2 regions of the Exiguobacterium sp. FD-YE-25-4 genome follow, and region 2 is predicted to be linked to the other one. Evidence: a T-box and tRNA genes for the amino acid it is inferred to sense, from the RefSeq annotation. Region 2 holds a T-box; the other holds one or more tRNA genes.
What was found. The T-box of region 2 lies ahead of leuS (leucine--tRNA ligase). A T-box ahead of a tRNA ligase gene usually reads a tRNA of that ligase, here a tRNA-Leu.
Positions count from the first base shown of each region.

Region 1: it has a tRNA-Leu gene. The T-box ahead of leuS (leucine--tRNA ligase) is inferred to sense a tRNA for this amino acid. The anticodon was not compared.

Region 1 is NZ_CM168041.1:735,477-745,186, forward strand. It holds rRNA gene AC13H5_RS03775 (23S ribosomal RNA) at 1-891, shown strand, start outside; rRNA gene rrf (5S ribosomal RNA) at 991-1,106, shown strand; tRNA gene AC13H5_RS03785 (tRNA-Asn) at 1,115-1,189, shown strand; tRNA gene AC13H5_RS03790 (tRNA-Ser) at 1,203-1,293, shown strand; tRNA gene AC13H5_RS03795 (tRNA-Glu) at 1,313-1,387, shown strand; tRNA gene AC13H5_RS03800 (tRNA-Met) at 1,406-1,479, shown strand; tRNA gene AC13H5_RS03805 (tRNA-Asp) at 1,488-1,563, shown strand; tRNA gene AC13H5_RS03810 (tRNA-Phe) at 1,590-1,665, shown strand; tRNA gene AC13H5_RS03815 (tRNA-Tyr) at 1,669-1,752, shown strand; tRNA gene AC13H5_RS03820 (tRNA-Trp) at 1,756-1,826, shown strand; tRNA gene AC13H5_RS03825 (tRNA-His) at 1,845-1,920, shown strand; tRNA gene AC13H5_RS03830 (tRNA-Gln) at 1,927-2,001, shown strand; tRNA gene AC13H5_RS03835 (tRNA-Gly) at 2,006-2,080, shown strand; tRNA gene AC13H5_RS03840 (tRNA-Cys) at 2,089-2,162, shown strand; tRNA gene AC13H5_RS03845 (tRNA-Leu) at 2,172-2,252, shown strand; gene AC13H5_RS03850 (DUF6241 domain-containing protein) at 2,416-3,075, opposite strand; gene desA (Delta(5) desaturase DesA) at 3,370-4,389, shown strand; tRNA gene AC13H5_RS03860 (tRNA-Gly) at 4,615-4,685, shown strand; gene queG (tRNA epoxyqueuosine(34) reductase QueG) at 4,764-5,912, shown strand; gene AC13H5_RS03870 (methylated-DNA--[protein]-cysteine S-methyltransferase) at 5,902-6,336, shown strand; gene trmL (tRNA (uridine(34)/cytosine(34)/5-carboxymethylaminomethyluridine(34)-2'-O)-methyltransferase TrmL) at 6,347-6,820, shown strand; gene AC13H5_RS03880 (DUF5366 family protein) at 7,047-7,604, shown strand; gene AC13H5_RS03885 (hypothetical protein) at 7,601-8,494, shown strand; gene AC13H5_RS03890 (transglycosylase domain-containing protein) at 8,524-9,710, opposite strand, start outside.
Region 2 is NZ_CM168041.1:1,957,253-1,966,962, forward strand. It holds gene AC13H5_RS10125 (BaiN/RdsA family NAD(P)/FAD-dependent oxidoreductase) at 1-737, shown strand, start outside; gene AC13H5_RS10130 (pyrophosphohydrolase domain-containing protein) at 777-1,289, opposite strand; gene AC13H5_RS10135 (hypothetical protein) at 1,304-2,377, opposite strand; gene leuS (leucine--tRNA ligase) at 2,495-4,897, opposite strand; T-box leader at 4,939-5,157, opposite strand; gene AC13H5_RS10145 (MDR family MFS transporter) at 5,200-6,390, opposite strand; gene mnmL (tRNA modification radical SAM protein MnmL/YtqA) at 6,567-7,544, shown strand; gene mnmM (tRNA 5-(aminomethyl)-2-thiouridylate-methyltransferase MnmM) at 7,498-8,070, shown strand; gene AC13H5_RS10160 (alpha/beta fold hydrolase) at 8,103-8,819, opposite strand; gene AC13H5_RS10165 (GNAT family N-acetyltransferase) at 8,910-9,380, opposite strand; gene AC13H5_RS10170 (hypothetical protein) at 9,545-9,710, shown strand, end outside.

The DNA of each region.
Region 1 (9,710 bases), 1.2 Mb from region 2:
GGTGAAATCATAGTACCTGTGAAGATGCAGGTTACCCGCGACAGGACGGAAAGACCCCATGGAGCTTTACTACAGCCTGATATTGAGGCTTTGTACGCGATGTACAGGATAGGTGGGAGTTTGTGAAGCCGGAGCGCCAGCTTCGGTGGAGACACCCTTGGGATACCACCCTTTGCGTATAGAGTCTCTAACTCGCAGCCGTGATCCGGCTGGAGGACCGTGTCAGGTGGGTAGTTTGACTGGGGCGGTCGCCTCCTAAACAGTAACGGAGGCGCCCAAAGGTTCCCTCAGAATGGTTGGAAATCATTCGAAGAGTGCAAAGGCAGAAGGGAGCTTGACTGCGAGACCTACAAGTCGAGCAGGGACGAAAGTCGGGCTTAGTGATCCGGTGGTTCCGCATGGAAGGGCCATCGCTCAACGGATAAAAGCTACCCTGGGGATAACAGGCTGATCTCCCCCAAGAGTCCACATCGACGGGGAGGTTTGGCACCTCGATGTCGGCTCATCGCATCCTGGGGCTGGAGTAGGTCCCAAGGGTTGGGCTGTTCGCCCATTAAAGCGGTACGCGAGCTGGGTTCAGAACGTCGTGAGACAGTTCGGTCCCTATCCGTCGTGGGCGCAGGAAATTTGAGGAGAGCTGTCCTTAGTACGAGAGGACCGGGATGGACGCACCGCTGGTGTACCAGTTGTTCCGCCAGGAGCATCGCTGGGTAGCTACGTGCGGACGGGATAAGTGCTGAAAGCATCTAAGCATGAAGCCCCCTCCGAGATGAGATTTCCCTTTGAGCAATCAAGAAAGACCCCTCAGAGACGATGAGGTAGATAGGTCATGGGTGGAAGCACGGCGACGTGTGGAGCTGAATGATACTAATCGGTCGAGGCTTTGATCTAGTCTAACGGTTTGAGTGAATTGATGAGTCTTCAGTTTTGAGAGAACAATCTCTTAAAAAATATTGACGTTATGACTAAATAATGTTAATATAATACTTGTCTGGTGGCGATAGCGAAGCGGCCACACCCGTTCCCATGCCGAACACGGAAGTTAAGCGCTTCAGCGCCGAAAGTAGTTGGGGGTCTCCCCCTGTGAGGATAGGACGCTGCCAGGCAAGATCGTTCCGCAATAGCTCAGTGGTAGAGCAACCGGCTGTTAACCGGTAGGTCGTAGGTTCAAATCCTACTTGCGGAGCCACTTTTCTCTTTTTGGAGAGCTGTCCGAGTGGCCGAAGGAGCACGATTGGAATTCGTGTAGGCGGCAAAACCGTCTCAAGGGTTCGAATCCCTTGCTCTCCGCCAGTTTTTCAATCCAAGATATGGCCCGTTGGTCAAGCGGTTAAGACACCGCCCTTTCACGGCGGTAACACGGGTTCGAATCCCGTACGGGTCACCATTTAAAGTTTTATATCGTCGCGGGGTGGAGCAGTCTGGTAGCTCGTCGGGCTCATAACCCGAAGGTCGTTGGTTCAAATCCAGCCCCCGCAATTATCAGTGGTCCTGTGGTGTAGTGGTTAACATGCCTGCCTGTCACGCAGGAGATCGCGGGTTCGAATCCCGTCAGGACCGCCATTTTTTGATTAAATTACTACATACATGGCTTTGTAGCTCAGTTGGTAGAGCAAAGGACTGAAAATCCTTGTGTCGGCGGTTCGATTCCGTCCAAAGCCACCATGTGGGGGGGTAGCGAAGTGGCTAAACGCGGCGGACTGTAAATCCGCTCCCTCGGGTTCGGCGGTTCGAATCCGCCCCCCCCCACCACTTAGGGGCATAGTTTAGCGGTAGAACTACGGTCTCCAAAACCGTCAGCGCGGGTTCGATTCCTGCTGCCCCTGCTTCTTAATATCATTATGGCGATTGTGGCGAAGTGGTTAACGCACCGGATTGTGATTCCGGCATTCGAGGGTTCAATTCCCTTCAGTCGCCCCATTTTATTGGGCTGTAGCCAAGTGGTAAGGCATCGGATTTTGATTCCGACATGCGTAGGTTCGATCCCTTCCAGCCCAGCCATTATGCGGAAGTAGTTCAGTGGTAGAATACGACCTTGCCAAGGTCGGGGTCGCGGGTTCGAATCCCGTCTTCCGCTCCATTCAATTTGGCGCCATAGCCAAGTGGTAAGGCAGAGGACTGCAACTCCTCTATCGTCGGTTCGATTCCGACTGGCGCCTCCAACATAATATGCCGGTGTGGCGGAATTGGTAGACGCGCACGACTCAAAATCGTGTTCCTCTGGAGTGTCGGTTCGACTCCGACCACCGGTATCCGTAGATCCTAGCTGAGGCTAGGGTCTTTTTTGTGTATCTAAAACCAAGAAGAATGGAGAAAGGGAAGCGACGCATAAAGAATAGGGCAGAAGTGTTAAGAAGCTGAACTATGAAAGGTACACTCGTGTCAGAGCTTTTTGCATCAATCAAAAAAGAATCATCATTGAGATGATTCTTTATATGACGTGTACGTCGTTTCTTCCAACGTGTTCAAGTATTCAGGTCCGAAGTTGTTCAAAATAAAGAGTTCTTCTTCATTCTTGGTAGCTAATCCATTCGAGAACCCTCTACTCGCTTGGAGGAAGTGCAACAAACGATCTTGTTCCTTGTCTGCTTGAGAGAAGTCACCTTGCGACCAGTGATCGAGCATCGTTTTCAATTCCGAGTACATACTGTCACCAATTTTGAATTTAGTTTTTAGGAGCTCCAAATAGTCAGCGGACTGTTGTATATTGTCTGGGGTCATCGGAATCGCTCCCCATTTGGAACGGGCCGATATTTTTTGATGTGTCATCAAGTGCATGTTTTTAATCAATCCAGTTCGGCTCGGTTTCTCTTCATTGAAGGAGACCTCCAATTCAACACGCGTCTTTGCGGTGGAGTTGCCTCTCCGATCTAATGGGTCTTCTTTAGAAACTTCGATTTGTAACTCTTTGACTCGCTTTGCATATTTGTCATCAAGGTCTTTATTTTCGACGCCTTGACTCAAATTTTTATAGAACGTATAGCTGACAAAGAAGACTGGGATAAGCAAGATAAAGACGCTCGCCATGATGATTAATCGCTTAGGTGTGATCAAATTTTTTAATTTCTGAAACAATAACATTTCCTCCTATCTCTACATAATTGGAGTCTAACACACTTTATGTATTAATAATTCCATATAAGGAATTTTAATGGAAATTATTGAGACAGAAATAATAATTGATTCAATTACTGGTACGGAATGAACGATTTATTCTATATGATGTGATATAATTACCTGGTAATAATATCTTTATGACAAATTGATTCTTATGGCGATGGATGCCGTCGTCACTATCATAGTGTAGTTGGTTTCATATTTCATTTTTGTTGTCGTCAACGCTGTATGCAATTGAGGAGGAAGTTGTACATGAGTAAAGAAAAAATCGCCCAGCTCCGGAAACACGTCTCGCCGTTTGAAAAGGCCGATGTGAAGAAGAGCGTCCGGCAGATGATCAACACGATCTTGCCGTTTCTTGCCGCCTGGATTCTTGCCTATCAGGCGCTCCAAATTTCGGTCTTCTTGACCATTCCGCTCGCCATCGTGGCAGCAGGCTTCGTCGTCCGGATGTTCATCATTTTCCACGACTGCACGCATGGTTCGTTTTTCAAAAATAAGAAAGCGAACGCCATCGTCGGGACGATCATGGGTATCTTGACGTTATTCCCGTATGAGAAGTGGAAACGAGAGCATTCGATTCATCATGCCTCGAGTGGGAATTTAGATAAGCGGGGAGTCGGTGACATTTGGGTCATGACAATCGAAGAGTACGTCGAAGCTTCGAAGTGGACTCGTCTCCAATATCGTCTCTATCGTAACCCGCTCGTCATGTTCGGCCTTGGACCTTTGTTCCTGATCCTTATCACGAGCCGCTTCAACCGGAAAGACGCACGTAAGAAAGAGCGCAACAACACGTATCTCATCAACCTGTCTCTCGTCGTGCTCTACGCACTCGTCATCGCGCTCGTCGGATGGAAAGCATTCTTGATCGTTCAAGGAACGACGATGTTCACGGCAGGCGTCCTCGGGATTTGGTTGTTCTATGTCCAACATACGTTCGAAGACTCGTATTTTGAGGACGAGAGCGAATGGGATTATGTGAAAGCAGCAATTGAAGGGAGCTCGTATTATGAGTTGCCTAAAGTGTTGCAGTGGGTGACGGGAAACATTGGTTTCCATCACGTGCATCATTTGAGCCCACGCGTACCGAACTATAACCTTGAACAAGCCCATACGGCGACACCGCCGCTCCAGAAAGCGACGACAATCGGTCTGTTCTCTAGTTTGAAATCGCTGCGCTATAAGCTATATGATGCTAAAAACAAGACGTTCGTCACGTTCCGAGATATTAAACATTTGCTTCGGGAACCAAAAACATCGTCATTGTAATAGAACTTCCTGCCGACAGAGTCGGCAGGATATTTTTATACCGCGACGTTTATCTTATAGTGAGATATGGTTTGAAGAAGAGAGATAAGGGAATTATATGTATTCATACACCATAAGTATAGATTTCATAAGCTATCAAATAAATTTCTTCAAAAGTATTGACTTCCTAAAGGTATAGATGTATATTGATTGTAGTCGCTTTTACAGACGACTCATTTGAACCATGCGGGTGTAGTTTAATGGTAAAACCTCAGCCTTCCAAGCTGATGACGAGAGTTCGATTCTCTTCACCCGCTTCATCATCTCTCTGCCGACTGGCGGGGAGATTTTTTGTATGCGAAAATAGACACGAAAGAGGTGATTCGATGAACGGGATGGACCCGGAGACACTCAAACAGAAGATTGTAGCATATGCGACGACGATCGGGATTGACGAGTTGAAAGTGACGACCGCCGACCCGTTCATCGTCATGAAGCAACGTCTCGTGAAGCAGCAAGAGAAGGGATTCGCCTCGGGGTTCGAGGAGCCTGACTTGGACAAACGGACGACGCCGACGCTGTTGCTCGACGAAGCGCAGTCGATCATCGCCATCGCCATCGCGTATCCGAGCAAATTGAAAGATGCGCCGCGAAGTGTTGCCGATGAACGGCGGGGCTTGTTCGCCCGGGCATCGTGGGGGCTCGACTACCATCGCGCCGTCGGCTCAAGGCTCGAGCAGCTGCAAGCGTATATTGAACAGCTCGTCCCGGGCGTCCGGACACGCTCGATGGTCGACACGGGAGAACTCGTTGACCGTGCCGTCGCCGAACGGGCCGGAATCGGCTTCAGCGGCAAGAACTGTTCCATCATTTCGCCCGAGAAGGGGTCGTACCTTTATTTAGGGGAGATGATCCTGGACACATACTTACCACCGGACGAGATGATTGAGGACGGCTGTGGCGAGTGTACGAAATGTATGACGGCTTGTCCGACGACGGCACTCATCGAACCAGGTGTTCTCGATGCCAAACGTTGTATCGCCTATTTGACGCAAATGAAGACACTTATGCCACGCGAGTTTCGTTCGAAGCTCGGTGGGCGGCTTTACGGTTGCGACACGTGCCAACAAGTCTGTCCGTATAATCGGAAAAAAGATTGGCGCCATCATGAGGAACTGCTTCCTGAAGCTGAAATCGTCAAACCGTTGCTCGTCCCGTTACTGAACTTGAGCAATCGGGAGTTCAAAGCGAAGTTTGGCCATCTGTCTGGCGCATGGCGCGGCAAAAAGCCGATTCAGCGAAATGCGATTTTAGCGTTGGCCCATTATCGGGAACCATCGGCCGTGCCGGTGCTCGAAGACTTTATTCGACAAGATGAGCGCGAAGACATGCGGGCGACGGCCGTCTGGGCGATTGGTGCGATTCTCGGAGCCGAAGCCGAGACGATTTATCGACAAATCGAGTCGACGGAGACGTCTGAGCTCGTACATGAAGAGATTCGATTGTTCCGAGAGGAGTGGGACCGTGAAGACCGTGTCATCTAAATGGGGTACATTGGCGTATGAATTGAACGCGCAAGGGAAGCTATGCGCGTTAGACTTTGCGGAGACGGAAGCAGATGACGGATCGGCGCCGAGTTGGCTGACCGACCTGATTGAACGCGTGGAGCAAAATGGGCTTCAACCGTCTGACTGCGAGTGGATCGAGATGAAGGGGACCGTCTTCCAACAAGAAGTATGGGATGCGTTATTGACGATCCCATTCGGGGAAACGCGTTCGTATAAACAAATCGCTGAACAGATCGGCCGCCCGAAAGCGGTTCGGGCGGTCGGCCAGGCGTTGAACCGCAATCCGTTGCCCGTCATTTTCCCATGCCATCGCGTCGTCGGCAGCGGAGGGCAACTGACCGGGTTCGGAGGCGGCCTTCATCAAAAACAACGATTACTTGATCTCGAACAAGTGAAGTGAGGAGTAGATTATGGCAATCCATGTAGTAATGTTCCAACCAGAAATCCCGGCAAATACGGGTAACGTCTCGCGCACATGTGCGGCGACGAATTCCGTGCTCCATTTGATTCGTCCGTTAGGTTTCTCGACGGACGACAAAATGCTCAAACGGGCCGGGCTCGACTATTGGCAATTCGTCGACGTTCGTTATCACGACTCGCTCGATAAACTGTGGGCCAAACACCCGGACGGAGAGTTCTTCTACATTACCAAGTATGGGGAACAGTACCCAAGTGACCTCGATGTGTCTGCGGTTGATAAAGATTATTTCTTTGTCTTCGGACGCGAGACGAAAGGGTTGCCGATGGAAGTGATCGAGGACAACCTCGATCGCTGCATCCGTTTACCCCAATCGAACCTCGTTCGGTCGCTCAACGTCTCAAACACGGCGGCCATCATCGTTTATGAGGCGCTCCGTCAACAAGGATATGCTGGATTGAAATAAAAAAAGAGCCGGATTCGTGAGAATCTCGGCTCTTATTGATTACCTTCAGGTTTTCTGTTGTATCCAGCTGTGAAGATAGCTGCGAGGAAGACGACGCTGATTCCGACCATTAGTAACAAACCCATCTAAAAATCCCCCTTTTGTTCTCCGTGACTACGAATATTATAATATACTTGATAATAGATTTGCACTGAATATGAGAAATTCTTGTGAAATTGGAGCCGATATGAAAACAAACGTGTACTTGTTAAGCTATGCCCCGTTGATTGGGATCATTCTATTCTCGATGTCGCTCGCCATTGCCACGAGTGAGTATGTGATTCAATGGCTGACGCGTGTCGGCGTGTACAGCGAAATCATCGCCTTGTTGTCCGTCCAAGAGTCGAAAGTGCTCGTGCTCGTCGTGTTCTTTACCATTTACTTTATGCTGTTCAGCGCCTTCAAGCTCGTGGCCGACACGTTCAACCAACTCGGGTTCGCATTCTTTGCGCGTGAGACGAACGGTAGCTCGTTGCATCGGTTGAAGCCAGGCGCGACGATTTTTCTCGTCGGCTCAGGGATTAGCTTCTTGTTTTTAAATTCGCTGCTTGCGGTCATTGCGGTGCTGCTCGGCACGTTCGTTCTCTATTTGTTCTATTACATATGGCAAGTCAGCCAGTTGATGTCGACGTTTCGTGCCATCGGTCTACTGTTAATTCAAGCGATGATGTGGGCGATTCTTTTGAGCGGCCTCGCTTGGGCCATGCTCCGCTTGTTTAACTCGGTCGGGGATATCATTCTATGACGGTGAACACGACGATTTCCCTCATCCCGGCCGAAGAAGTCGTCCAGGAGTGGATGTCCTCGATGGTGCCACCGATGGACTTGTTTATGGCGGACGAGCATCTCGTGACGCAATTAGGCGCACGGGCGTCAGTGTTGATCATCCCGAAAGCAGAATTTGACACACACCCGTCTTACCGGGACGTCCGAGTCGCCAACGCCTATACGTATTGGACGATTGACCGGGAAGTGCCGTACGTCTTGCATGCGCCGCCTGGTTGGATCGAGACATTGCCGCCAGAGGTGAGACGAGATGTGCTCACGTATCAAGTTCAAGCCGGTCGCGGTCTCGTCTTTCCCGTCAGTGACGACATGTTGACCGATCACTTGTCTTCAGTCGTGATGTGGGATAACACACCTCATCTCGTGTTGCATCAAGCCGTCTGGCAAGCGATGACGGATGACACCCGTCGCCGACTCACGTTGACTTATGCAAGTGCGTGGGACGTTTGGACGGTGCATCCCGTCCCGCCGGTCTGTCCGGATCACATGAGACGCCTTGCCAACACCTTCCCGGTCACATCGGGTAGCAACTGTCTGGCGGCGACGCTGTTCGCTGTGACGGGAGAGGATTGGATCGCTTCGCAATGGGTCCATCCCGGCACGTTCCTCCAGACGCTCGGTCAGGCCGGTTACATGAGAATCGAGTCGGAACTGACCGAACGAGGGGACGTGCTCACGTTCGTCGATGATGCGGGTCGAATCCAACACGCGACATATTCGCTCGGAAACGGACTCTTCTTCAACAAGAACGGGCAGACGATGTTCAATCCGTGGAAGCTGATTCATGAGGATGAACTGTTTGAGTCATGGGGAAGTTACGGATGCCATACTTATCGAAAACAGCAATAAGGTCAGGGACAACTGTCCCTGACCTTATTTTAGCGATGGGCTTCTGTCCAAATGATGGCAGGATAGGCCCGATTGGCGAGTTCCGGGAACGGCCGCGGGGTATCGGCACCGAGCCAGATAGCCGTGATTGTCTCATCGGTCAAGCCGACGTACCACATGTCCTTATGCGAGTTCGTCGTACCGGTCTTGCCGCCGACATAAGGACGTTTGATTTGACCGGCATACCGTCCGGTCCCGTACGTCGTGACGGAAGACAACGCCTCGCGCATCGTCGCGACGGTCGATTTCGACCAGACGGCTTGTTGCGTCACACTTGGCGTGAGCGTTGGGGCTCCCGACTCGAAACGAATCTGTTTGATGGTTTGACCTGACACATAAACCCCTTGATTTAAGAACGGCGTATAGGCGGCGGCGAGTTCTTTCGGTGACACACCTTGGGTCAATCCGCCGAGCGCACTGGCCAGGCTGTTATCCGTTTTAGCGTCCCATTGGCTGAACATTAGGTCGGCCGTGGCGAACGCCGTTTCCTGGTCAATCGCGGTGAAGGCAGCGAGCGCCGGCGTGTTGTAAGAATACGCGACCGTATCACGGAACGATACATCGCCGAGGACGCGATTGCCGCTGTTCGTCGGACAATATGTTCCGTAACAGACCGGCCGGCCGTCAAGGATCGTATCGAGTTTCGCACCGGTCTCTTCGATGAAAGGCGCGAAGACGAGGACCGGCTTGATGGCCGAACCGGGTTGACGGAACGCTTGCGTGGCCCGGTTGAATTCACCGCTCTGAGTCATTTCTGAATCAACGAGGGCGACGATCCGGCCTTTCGGCGTCAATTCAGCATAGCCACCGTTTAAACCGTTCGGCAGTTTCGTCATCACTTGTTTTGCTTGTTGCTGTCGGGCGACAGACAGATACGTGTCGATCGTCGCTTGATTCGTCGCCAAGTAGTCTCTGGCCGCGTCTTCATCGAGGTCATAGCGTGAGCGGACGAGTCGAATCGCTTCTTTCATGACCGTATCCATATAATCGGGATAGCGGACGACGTGCTGGCGATAGGTCGCCTTCAGCTTCACACCGTGGTGCGTCTCGTAAGCTTGCTTCGATAGCACGCCGGCATCCCGCAGTTGAGTGAGGATGCGGTCCTTACGCTCATAAAATCCGGATGAAGGTTGGAGCGGATCATAGAGGGATGGATTGTTTGGTACGGTCAACAGGA
Region 2 (9,710 bases):
CGTGGGCCGAGAAAGCCGGGCACACGATCACGGAACTGTTCCCGACCGAGGTGCCGATTTTGTTGAACGATGCGTTTATCGGCACGAAACAGCTGCAAGGGCTGTCGCTCCGTGACGTCGCCCTCACCGTTCACGGCAAAAAAGGCAAACCGATCAAGACACACCGCGGCGACATGATTTTCACGCACTTCGGCATTTCGGGTCCGATCGCCCTCCGGTGCAGTCAATATACGATCAAAGAGCGCAAACGCAGCAAAGAGCGCGTCGTCGCCCTCTCGCTCGACTTGTTCCCGGACATGGTACGTGACGAGCTGTATCAAGAGCTGTGGAACCAAGTCCAAGAACAACCGAAACGGGCCGTCAAGAACGTCTGGAAAGGGTTTATCCCGGAACGGATGCTCGACCTGTTGTTGGCCGACCTCGCTTTCGGTGAAGAAGACGCGAGTCAGTTGAAGAAACAATCGGTCATCGATTTTGCGACACGACTGAAGACGTTTGAGCTACATGCGACCGGGACGCTCGATTTCGACAAAGCGTTCGTCACCGGCGGCGGCGTCTCTGTCAAAGAGATCGCCCCGCAGACGATGATGTCGAAGAAAGCGGACGGCCTGTTCTTCGCCGGCGAGGTGCTCGACATTCACGGCTATACAGGTGGTTATAACATCACGGCCGCCTTCACGACCGGGCATTGTGCCGGGTCGCACGCCGCAGAATTTGCTGTACGTACAACCGTATAAAAGAGAGCCTATCGCGCGCGATAGGCTCTCTTTTTGGTGTCACTGTTTCGCTTCAAGTTGGCGTCGCACTTCCGCCTCGAGCTCTGGCTCGGGTGGCAACCAGCCTTCCGGCTTCATGACCTTATTGTCTGACGCGCGCAGGATCGGCTTACCATCCGGACCGAGCTTCGCCATATTGGCGCGCTGCACGATCTCGAACAACGGCACCGGGTCGAGCCCGAGCTCGACGAAACTGCCCATCACGAAATAGAGGGCGTCCGTGAGCGCATCACCTTGTCCGACGAGTCGCTCGACGTCATTTGTCGGTGGGGCGTCCTGGAGCGATTTCTGAACAGCCTGTTCGAATCCTTGTTGGAACGTGGCGACGGCTTGCAGGAACTCTTCCTCGTTCCATGCCGATTGATGTAAAAATTCGACGACGGCCTCTTCTGCCGTCCAGACCGAACGTTTGACGGCCCGGTCTAACTCGAGCGGCTGTGGCGCACTCGCTTCCGGGTGCCCGAACGTCTCATGGAATTGGCGAACTTCTTCATAGAAATAGCGTTTGCTCATATGATCCTCTCCTATCAGTCGACCGAGACGAAATCGTCAAGGTCGAACACATCTGGTCGCACGATGGCGAAAATTTCATTGTCTTGTAAAAACATACCGGTCGACCCGTACACACGAGGAGTGACCATCTGTCCGTTCATCGTCCCTTCATCCGGGTTGATCGTGTAGAGGACGAGTTCTTCTGAATCGAGGACGTAAATGCGTCCCTGGCGTTCGACGAGGCCGACACCGCGGAAGTTCTCGAACTTCTGTTGAATCGAGGCGCTCATTCCTTCGGTCGTGAGCGGTTTTCTCGACTCAATGGCCCACTCCGTCTCAGGCGCTGGCGCTTCTTCGGCGTCTGCCTCATCAGCCGTGGTCGCCGTATCGGCGTCTGAATCCACTTCGGTCGTCGCATCCGTCTCGGTCGCATCGGCTGTTTCTTCTGTCTCTGGCTTCGCTTCAGCGTCGGTGGCCGTCTCATCCTCGAGCGTCCGTTCTTGGACGTATAACAGTTCCACGTCCGGCGTGTCCGCCAAACGGCTCATGATGATCAGTCGTTTCGTTTCCTCGTCATAACCGAGGCCGAACAATCGGTCTGTCGAGGCGATTCCTTTAATCAATTTGCGTCGTTGTTCCGTCCACCGGCCTTCTTCACGCTCGATTGTCACGAGAACCCCATTCGCCGTGACGGCATAAATCTTGTCCTCGGAAATCATGCGCATACCGATGAACTCGCCGAACCGGTAGGGCTGTCCTTCGTTGCTGAGGATGAGTGACGCGTTCACGCGATTGGCGTTCCCGCTCACTTCGAAAAATTCTTTATTTTTCGTCAAGACGAGATATGACCCAATCGTGTCACTATAGTACACTTCGTCGAGCTGTTGAATCTGTTCGAGGGCATCGGTCGTATCGATATCCTCCTCGTCCGGCGAGGCTTCGACGGGAGGTACAGATGTCGCTTGGTGACTCGTTTGAATCTCTATTTTTTCAAACGTCGAGGCGATTTGGCTTTGAATATCCTCGTCCGAAAAGACGAACACATAGCACAAAATCACACCGACGACGACGGCAAACAGCGTCGTATATAGTACGTAAGAACGTTTCATGGACGTTTCGTCCCCTTTACATGCAGTATCGCCCTTTAGTGTAACAAACCCGCCCCGAAAAGAAAACGACATCATACAAAAGAAAGGAACGTGTGACAATGTCACACATTCCTTTGCTTATCCAACGACGATATTGACGAGCTTACCTGGAACGACGATCACTTTGCGGACCGTCTTCCCTTCCGTGAACTCTTGAACGCGTTCGTTCGCGAGCGCATCGGCCTCGAGCGCTTCTTTCGAAGCGTCGCGGGCCACGTGCATCTTCGCACGAAGCTTGCCGTTCACTTGGATGACGACTTCAATCGTGTCGCTGACGAGTTTCGACTCATCAAACTTCGGCCATGCCGCATACGTCAAGTCTTCCGTCATGCCGAGACGCTCCCACAACTCTTCGGCCAAGTGTGGCGCGACCGGGGCGAGCATCTTAACGAAGTTGACCATTTCTTGTTTCGGAAGCGTGTCTTGTTTATACGCTTCGTTGATGAAGACCATGAGTTGCGAGATCGCCGTGTTGAAACGGAGCGCCTCATAATCTTCTGTCACTTTCTTCACCGTCTGATGGTACGTCCGTTCGAAGTCGGCAGTCGGCGCGACGTCTTGAAGCTCTGTCTGATCGAACAAACGCCAGACACGGTCAAGGAAGCGACGAGCGCCGTCGAGACCGTTCGTCGACCAAGCGATGGCCGCATCGAGTGGTCCCATGAACATCTCGTAAAGACGAAGCGTGTCGGCTCCGTGCGACTTGATGATGTCATCCGGGTTGACGACGTTCCCTTTCGATTTCGACATCTTCTCGTTGTTCTCACCAAGGATCATCCCTTGGTTATAGAGTTTTTGGAACGGCTCTTTTGTCGGGACGATGCCGATATCGTAGAGCACTTTGTGCCAGAAACGAGCGTAGAGCAAGTGTAGGACCGCGTGCTCCGTACCACCGATATACAAATCGACCGGAAGCCAACGCTTCAACTTCTCTGGGTCCGCGATCATGTCTTCATTGTGCGGATCGATGAAGCGAATGTAGTACCAGCAGCTGCCGGCCCATTGTGGCATCGTGTTTGTCTCGCGACGACCCTTCTCACCCGTCACTGGATCCGTGTACGTCAACCACTCGTCTGCGTTCGCAAGCGGCGATTCACCCGTACCCGACGGTTTGATTTCATCGATAATCGGGAGTTCGAGCGGGAGGTCTTCGACCGGGACCGTCTTGAGCGTGCCATCTTCCATATGAACGATTGGAATCGGCTCGCCCCAATAGCGCTGACGGCTGAACAACCAGTCGCGGAGACGATACGTCGTCTTCGCACGGCCAGTGCCGGCAAGTTCAAGCTCTTCGATGATCTTGGCGATCGCGTCGGCTTTATTGAGACCGTCCAAGCTACCTGAGTTGACGTGGACGCCATCCTCGACGTAAGCCGCCTCATCCAAGTTGCCGCCGGTGACGACTTCACGGATTGGAAGGTCAAACGTCTTCGCGAACTCATAGTCGCGCTCATCATGTCCAGGAACGGCCATGACCGCACCTGTACCATACGTTGACAACACGTAGTCAGCAATCCAGATTGGAAGCTTCTCACCATTGACCGGGTTGATCGCGTAAGCGCCAGTAAACACGCCTGTTTTCTCTTTGGCAAGATCGGTCCGCTCGAGATCCGTTTTTTTCGAGACTTCTTCGACGTACGCCTCGATGGCGACGGTTTGTTCCGGTGTCGCGATGGCTTTCACGAACGGGTGCTCCGGTGCGAGCGTGACGTATGTCGCGCCGTAAAGTGTGTCCGGACGTGTCGTGAACACCGTGACGACTTTTTCGTGACCGTCGACTTTGAAATCGACTTCGGCCCCGACCGACTTGCCGATCCAGTTGCGTTGCATCTCTTTGACGCTGTCTGGCCAGTCAAGCCCTTCTAAATCATCGAGCAAACGCTCTGCGTATTCCGTGATGCGGAGCACCCATTGCTTCATCGGGACACGGTAAACCGGATGGCTGCCGCGCTCTGACAAGCCGTCGATGACTTCTTCGTTGGCGAGTACCGTCCCGAGGGCCGGGCACCAGTTGACGGCGACTTCATCGACGTAGGCGAGTCCGCGGTCATGGAGCTGTGTGAAAATCCATTGCGTCCACTTGTAGTATTTCGGGTCGGTCGTGCTGATTTCACGATCCCAATCGTATGAGAAACCGAGCTCTTTCAACTGGCGGCGGAATGTGCCGATGTTGCGCTCTGTGAACTCGCGCGGGTCATTCCCTGTGTCGAGGGCATATTGCTCGGCCGGAAGACCGAACGCGTCCCAACCCATTGGATGGAGAACATTGAAGCCTTGCATCCGTTTCATGCGGGCGATGATGTCCGTCGCCGTGTAACCTTCCGGGTGACCAACGTGAAGGCCGGCTCCTGATGGATATGGGAACATGTCAAGGACGTAGAAACACTCCTTGTCCGGGTCTTCTGTCGTCCGGAATGCATCTTTCTCGTCCCAACGTTTTTGCCATTTCGGCTCGATGTCTTGATGTTTAAAATAATCCAAAATTCATCCTCCTCTGCATAATAAAAAGCCTTCCGCCCCGGTAATGGGACGAAAGGCTTGAAAGCTCTCCGCGGTACCACCCATGTTGCATTTCTGCCACTTGAGACGCCGGTAACGAGGCGTAACTCCGGTTCACCCTACTGTTTGTTCAGGCGAACTGCTCCAAGGCGAGTTCTCGCAGTCCATATACCGGTTCACACCACCCACCGGCTCTCTACAAATACAGACGTCACGATACTATTCCTCTTCTACGCATGTGTATGATCTCACTCGTTCATTTTAGCCCAATCTGTTTTAGAGCGTCAACTTGATTTTTCAGGCACTCGGATGTCTTTCATGAAAATGAAGAACGCGAGCGCGATGGCCGTGAGCAAGAATAGCATTGTGAAGACGGCACCGATGCCGAATACGTCATAGACGAGGCCCGATAAGGTCGGGCCGATCATCCGACCGACCGAGGCCGCGATATTGACGAGTCCTTGGAACTGTCCTGCTTTCCCCGGCGGTGCGAGTTTCGCGGCAATCGTCGGAACGGCCGGCCAAATGAACATCTCCCCGATCGTCATGACGACCATCGCGACCATGAACATCGTAAAGCCCCCCGCGAACGGAACGACCGCGAAGGCGGCGAGGAAAATAACGGCGCCAACGATGAGTTGTTTCTTCAAATCGTCTTCAAAGTAACGAAGGGCCCGGTTGAGGAGCGGTTGAGCGAACACGATCAAGGCGCCGTTCACCGTCCAAAGGAGCGAATACTGGCTGATTGTCACGCCGAGGTCTTTCGAATGGACAGCGATCGTGCCTTGCCACTGCACGTAAACGAACCAAAGGGCCGCGTAACCGATGGCGACGAACCACATCGATTTCATCGTCGCGCCGGACAACGTCGTCGCCGCAGCCTCAAGCTGCGATTGGACGACCGGACGGGCCGGGTCTTTCAAATAACGGAGCCCGAATAAGAGGACGACGACGAACAAGACCGATAAGAAGAAGTTCGCGTAAAAGATCCACTCGATGTCGATGCGCGCGATTTGCCCGCTCATCGCCGTCCCGAGGGCGACCCCGACGTTTTGAGCAACATAGATCGCGTTGAACGAACGGCGTCCGCCTTCCGGCCAAATCAAGCCGGCGAACGCGTACACGGTCGGGAAGACGAGGCCACCCGAAAACCCAATCAATCCAAGCCAGCCCAAGTAACCGAGGAATGTGGCATGAAACAACAAGAAGCCGAGCGAGCTCGCGAGCAACAGCCCGACCGCGAGGATGAGCGTCCGCTTCCCGCCAATCCGGTCAAACAGCGTGCCCCCGATATAGTTCCCAGCGATGGCGAGCGCCGAGTTGACGAGGAGGGCAATCCCTGCGAGCGTCATCGATTCGCCTAAATATCCATTTATATAGAGTGTGTTAAATGGCCATAAAAAAGACGCCGCCGTTGTATTGAGCGCCATCGCAATGACCAAAATCCATACCGAAATCGGCATTTTATTGTTCATACCAGTTACTCCTTTCATTCCCGTTTAACGATAAAAATTCGGCACGACGGCCGAATCAAGAATAAGTCCTTCTCCAAGCTAACGGAACGCCCCATAACTGTCAAGAAAAATTACTTATTATGAAGTAAACACGAGGAAAGCTTGTGATAGCATGAGCAAAGAAGGAGAGGATATTCATGCAACATCCATTTGGTGACGCCAGATACCACAAATTAAATGAAGCATATCGCCGTGAGTTCGGCGGGAAAGTGTTCAAGGTACCGCTCGACGGCGCTTTCACTTGTCCGAACCGGGACGGGCTCGTCTCGAAGGGCGGCTGTACGTTCTGTTCGGACGACGGCAGCGGTGATTTTGCCGGCAACGCCTGCGATCCGATCCCGGTCCAATTTGCCGAAGTGAAAGCTCGGTTGCATCGAAAGTGGAAAGAAGCCCGCTACATCGCTTACTTCCAAGCGTTCAGCAACACGTATGCCCCCGTCGCCCGGCTCCGGGAATTGTTCGAGCCTGCCCTTAAAGAGGAAGGTGTCGTCGGTCTATCGATTGCGACCCGGCCGGACTGTCTGCCGGACGACGTCGTCGACTATCTCGCCGAGTTGAATGAGCGGACGTCCCTCACGATCGAACTCGGCCTACAGACGATTCACGATGTGACAGCGAAAAAAATCAATCGTGGCCATGACTACAAGACGTTCCTCGAAGGTCTCGCCAAGCTCCGCCGACGCAATATAAACGTGGTTGTCCATATCATTAACGGTCTCCCTGGCGAGACGACAGAGATGATGCTCGACACGGCGCGAGAAGTTGCTAAAATGGACATACAAGGAATCAAGATCCATTTGCTCCACGTCTTGAAGCACACGCCACTCGCCCGTCAGTACGAAAAAGGATTGCTCGAGCTCATGGACGAGACGACTTACGTCTCCCTCGTCTGCGACCAGCTTGAGACGTTACCACCCGAGATCGTCATCCATCGGTTGACCGGTGACGGGCCACCGGATCTGTTGATCGGTCCGACGTGGAGCCGGCACAAGATGGCCGTCTTGAACGCCATCGATGCCGAACTGGTGCGTCGTGATTCCTTCCAAGGAAAAAAGAAGGATGAGAGCCATGGGATTAATGAGAGTCTTACCGTTCGCGAAGTACCTACTCCGTGAACACGTCACACCTGGTGCCGTCGCCATCGATATGACGGCCGGCAACGGGCACGATACATTGTTTTTAGCCGAACTCGTCGAGGCGACGGGACACGTCTACGCGTTTGATGTCCAAGCAGCGGCGGTCGAGGCGACACGCATTCGCATCGAGGAAGCAGCATTGACGGACCGCGTCACTGTCATCCACGACAGCCACGACACCGTCCGAGAAATTGTAGCGGACGAGACACGCCCGATCACAGCCGCCGTGTTCAACCTCGGTTATTTACCGGGAAGCGACAAGTCGGTCACGACGACGGGCAATACGACCATCGACGCCCTCGAGCAACTGCTCGACGTCATGGCCGTCGGTGGTGTCATCGTCGTCGTCATCTATCATGGCCATGATAGCGGCAAAATCGAGCGCGACGAGGTACTCGCCTACGTCGAGGCACTCGACCAAAAGCGGGCCGGCGTCCTCCGTTACGGCTTCATCAATCAAATCAATCATCCCCCGTTCATCGTGGCGATTGAAAAACGTGCATGAAAACAGGCGACTCGAGCGAGTCGCCTGTTTTGTCATTCTCGAATCAATTCATAAAACGTGATGAGCGTCTCCGCGAACTTCGTGTTCAGTCGTTCATAGCCGAAATGCGGGAAGCCTTCGAGCCGGCGGATGTACACTTGATCGCCGCCGATTTTTCGACAGACGTTGAGCGTCAGCTTCACATCGGCGAAGCGGTCGTCCGGCGCATAGAAGCAAGCGAGTGGGAGGCGCGGCAAATGTTTCTTCTCTTCTTGGTGCTCGACGATCTCTTCCTCGATTTCCCGGTATTGCCCGTAGGTGATCTCACCGAAGCGGGAGGACTCTTCGCCTGCACCCATGAACGTCATCATGCCGAGCGGCAAATCCGGACGGAAACGGTCGACCGCACTCGCGACGACTTGTTTCAATCCGCCGATTTGGCGGGACGGATGCCAATCGAACAAGGGTGAGATATACGTCAAACTGCCGAGCGGCACATCGTATTCCTGGAGCAATCGGTTCGTTAACAACGCCCCGAGACTGAAGGCGATGACGTGAATCGGCAGTTTGTACTGGCTCGCCTCGCGTAGCGTGTTCTTGATTAACAGCTTATGGTCTTCCGCCGTCAAGCCGACCGTCTGTCCGGTCACGACGAGAACTTCATATTCGTCACGTAACCGTCCTAAAAACGCCTCGCTCAAGCGTGACGTGAACTGGAGCGGATAGACGATCACGATGACCCCTTTTCGTGATTCTTCTTCGTATGTCATACTGTCACCTCATTTTATTATGTCCATGTTTTTATACTAACAAAAAACATCAGCCGAGACTGATGTTTGTCAGAAAATCCGTCTAGGGTCTTAGCTCGGGTCATAGCGCAAATGAATCAGTTCCATCGGTTGGTCGTACACTTCCTCTTGAATCCGATTCAATTCGATGAACGCCTCATGGTTCAAAAAGGCGATCGCCTGCTCGTTCGAACTCTCGACGTACAGTTCGATTGGTTGAACTTTACGTTCGCGCAGATGAGACAATAAGGCCGTTCCGAGACCTTGTCGGTGATGGGTCGGATGAAGATAGAGCCGGAGCACTTCCCACGTATCCCCGCGGTCGATCGCATGATAGAACCCGATGACGTCGCCTTCGGCTTCACCGACAATGAACAACTGCTCTTTCGCTTCCTCGCTTGAACTGATGGCGCGGACGATCTCTTCTTGCTGATAAGCCCGTTCCATTACTTTTGAACGAACCTCGTCTTGTTCACTGACCGTTGCGAGCGCAATATCGCGGATGGTGGCGGCATCTTCTGGTACGGCTTCCCTGATCTTCATAACGGCATCCCCCTTTTGGCCAATCTAGTAGTATCATTCCCCATCAGCAAAAAAATATCCTGCCCGCTCATTACTTTTTGATGTCGAAATGAAGGAAGACGTTATTTTCCATTTTGACTCGGGTATAAGAGTATCAATGCCAACTTACAAAAAGGAGTGTTACTATGGAACCGAAACTACAACATGATCCAAAACTAGAGCAAGCCAACAATCCAAATCGTCAGTTTGACCAAGCAAATGCAGGTGGCCCTAAAATCACCGTCGTGACCGGGATGCTCCTCGGCGCCCTCGTCGGCGGTCTGCTCGCCTTACTTAGCACGTCGAACCGTG